Regions from separate parts of the Pseudogulbenkiania sp. AW2-16 genome, predicted to be linked through region 1. Evidence: predicted binding sites of a transcription regulator. Region 1 holds the regulator's gene; the other holds the start of a gene.

Region 1 (3,206 bases):
TTCCAGCACTTCGCGGATATTGTCGATGCCGGTATTGGAGGCGGCGTCGATCTCCAAGAGGTCGACGAAGCGGCCGGCGTCGATCTGGCGACAGGCGGAACACTCGCCGCACGGCTCGGCGCCGACACCGGCCTCGCAGTTGAGGCTCTTGGCGAGAATCCGGGCGATGGTGGTCTTGCCCACGCCGCGCGTGCCGGTCAGCAGGTAGGCGTGATGCAGCCGCTCACCGGCCAGGGCGTTGGTCAGGGCGCGCACCACGTGCTCCTGACCGACCAGGTCGGCAAAGCGTTTCGGGCGCCATTTGCGGGCAAGCACTTGATAAGTCATGGTGGCGGATTCTAATTCCAATTGGCAGGCAAGGCGACCCTTTTCGTCGCCGCCCGACGTCACGGCGCCGGTGTCGAAACCGGCTGCTGGCCGAGGAACTGCTGCGCCAGATAACGCTCGCGGATGGCGGCTGCCACCTCCTGCGCCGCTTTGGCGTACAGGGTGCTCTTGTTGTAGCGGGTGATGACGTAGAAGTTGTTCAGACCGAGCCAGTATTCGGTCACGCCGGGCGCGGTTTCCAGCGGCACCAGCACCGCCGGCACCTGGTCGCCCACCGGCGCCTCCGGCTGCACCCCCATCTGCTTCAGCTCGCCCACGGTATAGTGCAGGTTGAACTTGTCGGCCACCAGCTGATCGACCTGCGCCCCCGGCTGCACGCTGGCCGGCAGGATCACGTCGTCGCCGTGGCGCCAGCCGTGCAGCTGGAAGTAATGCGCCACGCTGCCGATCACGTCCGGCACGCTGCCCCAGATATCGCGATGGCCGTCGCCGTCGAAGTCCACCGCCCACTTGCGGTAGCTCGACGGCATGAACTGCGGCCAGCCCATGGCGCCGGCGTAGGAGCCTTTCAAGAGCAGCGGGTTCTTGCCCTCTTCCTTGGCCAGGCGCAGGAACTCGGTGAGTTCGCCGCGGAAGTACTCGGCGCGGCGCGGGTAATCGAAACCGATGGTCGACAGGGCATCCACCACGCGGAAACTGCCGGTGCTGCGGCCGTAGCCGGTCTCGATGCCGATGATCGCCACCACCACCTCCGGCGCCACGCCGAAGGTCGCCTCGGCCCGCTCCAGCGTAGCCGCGTTGTCTTTCCAGAACGCCACGCCGCCGTCGATCAGGCGATCGTTGAAGAAGGCCGTACGGAACTGGTACCACGGCCGCGAGGTGGCCGGGCGGTCGAGTATCTGCAGGATGTTGGGCTTGGTTTCGACGTTGGCGAACACCGCCTCCAGCTCGGGGCGGTCGAACTGGCCGCTGGCCACCTGCTCGTCGATATAGCGTTGCACGTCGGGCCGGGCGAGAAACGCCGCGTCGGCCAGCGCCAGCGAGCTGGTCAGGGCGAGCGTGGCGGCAGCCGAGCAGGTAAGGAGTTTCATCAGGGCGTTCCGGTAAGGCATCCGCCGGCACCACGCCGACCGACTGGGTTTATTGATAGGACAGCGCGCTCGACACCAGGCGCGAGGTAATGTCCACGATGGGAATGACGCGCTCGTAGGCCATGCGGGTCGGGCCCACCACGCCGAGCGTGCCCACCACCTGGCCGTTGATGCAGTAAGGCGCGGTCACGATCGAGCACTCGCCCAGCGTCACCACCCCCGACTCCTCGCCGATGAAAATATTGACCCCCTGCGCGTTGCGGCTCTGGTTGAGCAGCTCCAGCAGCTCGGTCTTGCGCTCGAAGGTCTCGAACAGCTCGCGCAACCGCGTCAGGTCGTCGGAGAGATCGCTGACGTTCAGCAGGTTGGTGCCGCCGGCGATCACCACCGAGGCCGGCGCGTCGCTCATCGCGCTCTGGCCGAAGCGGATCGCCGCCGCCATCAGCTCGGTGATATCCCCCTTCAGCTGGTGCAGCTCGCTCTCCATGCGCTGCGCGATGCTGGTCAAGCCCTGACCGGCGTAGTGCTGGTTGAGAAAGTTGGCGGCCTCGATCAGCTCGGTCGGGGAGTAGTCGCGCGACGGATTGAGCAGGTGATTCTGCACGTCGCCGTCCATGGTCACCAGGATCAGCAAGATGCGCCGCTCCGACAGACGCAAGAACTCGACCTGGCGGAAGGCCACGTCGAGGCGCTGCGGGGTGATCACCACGCCGGCGAAATGGGTGAGATCGGACAGCAGCGACGAGGCCGACTGGGCGATGCGCTGCGGGCTGTCCGGCTGCAGGCTGTGCTCCAGCTCGTGCAGCGTGCCCTCTTCCAGCGGCCGGATGGTCAGCATCCGGTCGACGAACAGGCGGTAGCCCTTGGCGGTCGGTATACGGCCGGCCGAGGTGTGCGGCGAGGCAACCAGGCCCATCTCTTCGAGATCGGCCAGCACGTTACGAATCGAGGCCGGGGACAGGTCCAGCCCCGCCACCATGGCCAGCGTGCGGGAACCGACCGGCTGCCCGTCGGCGATGTAGCGCTCGACCAGAGCTTTCAGCAGGCGTTGCGCGCGTTCGTTCAGCATGCCAATCATTTTACACGTCCCCCGTGGAGTGAGAAGTGGCTGCATTCCCCGGCATTTCAAGCGCCTCACGGCAGATCGCGCTTGGCCGGCGCGCGCATGCCCGCGTTTGAGCGCCATGGGCTTTGTGCGATAATCCGGCGGTACGTTTATCAAACCCGATTTTTGGAGACAGCATGGCGGAGCGTTCCGAAGACAAGAGCAAGGCCCTGGCCGCGGCCCTTGCCCAGATTGAGAAGCAGTTCGGCAAGGGTTCGATCATGCGCATGAGCGACAACCAGATCACCGAAAATCTGCAGGTGATCAGCACCGGCTCGCTCGGTCTCGATCTGGCGCTGGGCGTGGGCGGCCTGCCGCGCGGTCGCGTGGTGGAAATCTACGGCCCGGAATCGTCCGGCAAGACCACGCTGTGTCTGCAGGTGGTGGCCGAAGCGCAGAAACTGGGCGGCACCTGCGCCTACATCGATGCGGAAAACGCGCTCGACCCGACCTACGCCCAGAAACTCGGCGTCAACGTCGAAGACCTGCTGATCTCGCAGCCGGACACCGGCGAACAGGCGCTGGAAATCTGTGACATGCTGGTGCGTTCCAGCGGCGTCGACGTGATCGTGGTCGACTCGGTGGCGGCCCTGGTGCCGAAGGCCGAAATCGAAGGCGAAATGGGCGACAACCACGTCGGCCTGCACGCCCGCCTGATGAGCCAGGCGCTGCGCAAGCTGACC
Region 2 (3,206 bases), 670 kb from region 1:
CATCCGTGGCATTACAGTGCGGCTGATCTTCCCAAATCCCTTATTCAGATAGAATTTGGCATGCTTCTAATCCTTCTTGGAGCACTGTTTTGCTCCTTTGTCGTTGGTGTTCTCTTGGTCCGCTTCCGCCATCTCCATGATCGCTTCTCTTCTGATCATGACCTTGGTGGAGTGCAGAAATTCCATGCAGCTCCCGTGCCCCGTATCGGCGGCGTGCCTCTAATGGCTGGTCTGGTGGTGGGGGCGCTGATTCTGGGAGGGCTGACAGGGGAGACGTTAAGTTTATTGCTACTGATCGCCGCCTTGCCGGCGTTTGGGGCCGGGCTGGCTGAAGACTTGACCAAAAATGTAGGGCCGCTGCCCCGTTTGTTGGCAACCTTTGTCGCCGCTGCACTAGGTTTCTGGTTGTTGAAGGCCAGTTTGTTGCGACTGGATGTGCCAGGTGTAGATCAGCTTTTGCGCCACCACTGGTGGCTTTCGCTGGTGCTTACCGTCATCGCCGTTGGGGGCGTCGCTCATGCCATCAATATCATCGATGGCTACAACGGCTTGGCCGGAATGGTCTCGGTGTTCATCTTTATGGCGCTGGCCTATGTGGCGTTCAAGGTGCATGACCCCCAACTCATGGGCTTGTGCTTTGCCGCAACGGGGGCGGTGCTGGGCTTTCTGGTATGGAACTTCCCGCGCGGGCTGCTCTTTGCCGGTGATGGGGGGCTTACCTGATCGGCTTTCTGATTGCGGAGCTGTCGGTGTTGCTGGTGATGCGGCATCCAGAGGTGTCGCCGTGGTTTCCGTTACTGCTGGTGATTTATCCGGTCTTCGAAACGCTGTTCTCCATTTACCGCAAGAAATTCCTGCGAGGGGTGTCTCCCGGGGTGCCCGATGGACTGCATCTGCACATGCTGGTCTACAAGCGCTTGGTGCGCTGGATGGTTGGCTCGAAAGAGGCGCGTCACATGACGCGACGTAACAGCATGACATCACCCTACCTGTGGGCATTGTCGTCCTTGTCGGTCGCACCTGCGATGCTGTTCTGGAACAACACCACGGTCTTGATGGTGTGTGTGGGTGTGTTTGTGCTGACGTACCTGTACCTGTATCGCATGATCATCCGGTTCAGGTCTCCGCGCTGGATGGTGCTTTACCGCCCCGCACTCGGTAAGGAGAGGTCGGCGGCGCTATCGTATAAGCAGAATCGATAGAAAATTTTTTGACGGCCCCCTCTCTTGAAAACCTCTTGCCCTGTCCCTATCATTAGCACTCGCAAGCCCCGAGTGCTAATGCGCCGGGCCAATTTGCTGATTTGATTGATTTTTCATTCTCACCAGCCACTGCTAACAGGAGAGAACAATGGCAATTCGTCCTTTGCACGACCGTGTTGTAATCAAGCGCCTCGAGGCGGAAGAAAAGACGGCTTCCGGTATCGTTCTGCCGGGTGCGGCTGCCGAGAAGCCGGACATGGGCGAAGTGATCGCCGTGGGCAACGGCAAGATTCTGGAAAACGGCGAGCGCCGTCCGCTGGAGCTGAAGGTCGGCGACAAAGTGATCTTCGGCAAGTACTCCGGCCAGACCGTCAAGGTCGATGGCGATGAAGTCCTCGTGATGCGCGAGGAAGACGTTATGGGCATCGTTGAGTAATCCGTCCCCACAACCGACTGAATCAGATTCTGGAGAAGTAAAGAATGGCTGCTAAAGACGTAAAATTCGGTGATTCCGCTCGTGCCAAGATGGTCAACGGTGTCAACATCCTGGCCGACGCTGTCAAAGTGACCCTGGGCCCGAAAGGCCGCAACGTGGTGCTGGACCGCTCCTTCGGTGCTCCGACCATCACCAAGGACGGCGTGTCCGTCGCCAAGGAAATCGAACTGAAGGACAAGTTCGAGAACATGGGCGCCCAGATGGTCAAGGAAGTGGCTTCCAAGACCTCCGACGTGGCCGGTGACGGTACCACCACCGCAACCGTGCTGGCGCAGGCCATCGTGCAGGAAGGCATGAAGTTCGTTGCCGCCGGCATGAACCCGATGGACCTGAAGCGCGGCATCGACAAGGCCGTGGTGGCCCTGGTCGGCGAGCTGGCCAAGATCGCCAAGCCGTGCACCACCTCCAAGGAAATCGCCCAGGTGGGTTCGATCTCCGCCAACTCCGATCTGGACATCGGCCAGATCATCGCCGACGCCATGGAAAAAGTGGGCAAGGAAGGCGTGATCACCGTTGAAGACGGCAAGTCGCTGAGCAACGAGCTGGACGTGGTGGAAGGCATGCAGTTTGACCGCGGCTACCTGTCCCCGTACTTCATCAACAACCAGGAAAAACAGATCGCTGCACTGGACAACCCGTTCGTGCTGTTGTTCGACAAGAAGATTTCCAACATCCGCGACCTGCTGCCGGTGCTGGAGCAAGTTGCCAAGGCTAGCCGTCCGCTGCTGATCATTGCAGAAGACGTCGAAGGCGAAGCGCTGGCCACGCTGGTGGTGAACACCATCCGCGGCATCCTGAAAGTGGTGGCCGTCAAGGCTCCGGGCTTCGGCGACCGCCGCAAGGCCATGCTGCAGGACATCGCTACCCTGACCGGCGGTACCGTGATCGCCGAAGAAGTGGGTCTGACCCTGGAAAAAGTCACCCTCGACATGCTGGGCCAAGCCAAGCGTATCGAAGTGGGCAAGGAAAACACCATCATCATCGACGGTGTGGGTGAGCACGCTGCCATCCAGGCCCGCGTTGGCGAAATCCGCCGCCAGATCGAAGAAGCCACTTCCGATTACGACCGTGAAAAACTGCAAGAGCGCGTGGCCAAGCTGGCCGGCGGCGTTGCCGTGATCAAGGTTGGTGCCGCTACCGAAGTGGAAATGAAGGAGAAGAAGGCCCGTGTCGAAGACGCACTGCACGCTACCCGCGCTGCCGTGGAAGAAGGCGTGGTGCCCGGCGGTGGCGTGGCCATCCTGCGCGCCCGCGCTACCCTGGAGTCGCTGGTGACCGACAACGTCGATCAGGACGCCGGCGTCAAGATCGTGCTGAAGGCCATCGAAGCTCCGCTGCGCCAGATCGTTCAGAACGCCGGCGACGAGCCGTCGGTTGTTGTGAACAAGGTGCTGGAAGGAAAGGGTAACTTCGGTTACAACGCTGCCAGCGGCGAGTACGGCGACATGATCGAGATGGGTGTGTTGGATCCGGCTAAGGTAACCCGTACCGCTCTGCAACACGCGGCT

What was found. Region 1 encodes HrcA, which represses chaperone genes, less so after heat shock. Its sites were predicted from a motif close to ATTAGCACTCGNNNNNNNCGAGTGCTAAT; they were not measured.
Region 2: the regulator HrcA is predicted to act here: its motif matches at 1,254-1,282, upstream of groES (co-chaperone GroES).

What each region holds. Positions count from the first base shown of each region.
Region 1 covers NZ_CP157668.1:2,358,976-2,362,181, reverse strand. The annotation lists gene dnaX (DNA polymerase III subunit gamma/tau) at 1-327, opposite strand, end outside; gene mltB (lytic murein transglycosylase B) at 387-1,418, opposite strand; gene hrcA (heat-inducible transcriptional repressor HrcA) at 1,468-2,487, opposite strand; gene recA (recombinase RecA) at 2,661-3,206, shown strand, end outside.
Region 2 covers NZ_CP157668.1:1,687,171-1,690,376, forward strand. The annotation lists gene ABKF58_RS08125 (MraY family glycosyltransferase) at 61-723, shown strand; gene ABKF58_RS08130 (hypothetical protein) at 750-1,202, shown strand; gene groES (co-chaperone GroES) at 1,351-1,638, shown strand; gene groL (chaperonin GroEL) at 1,683-3,206, shown strand, end outside.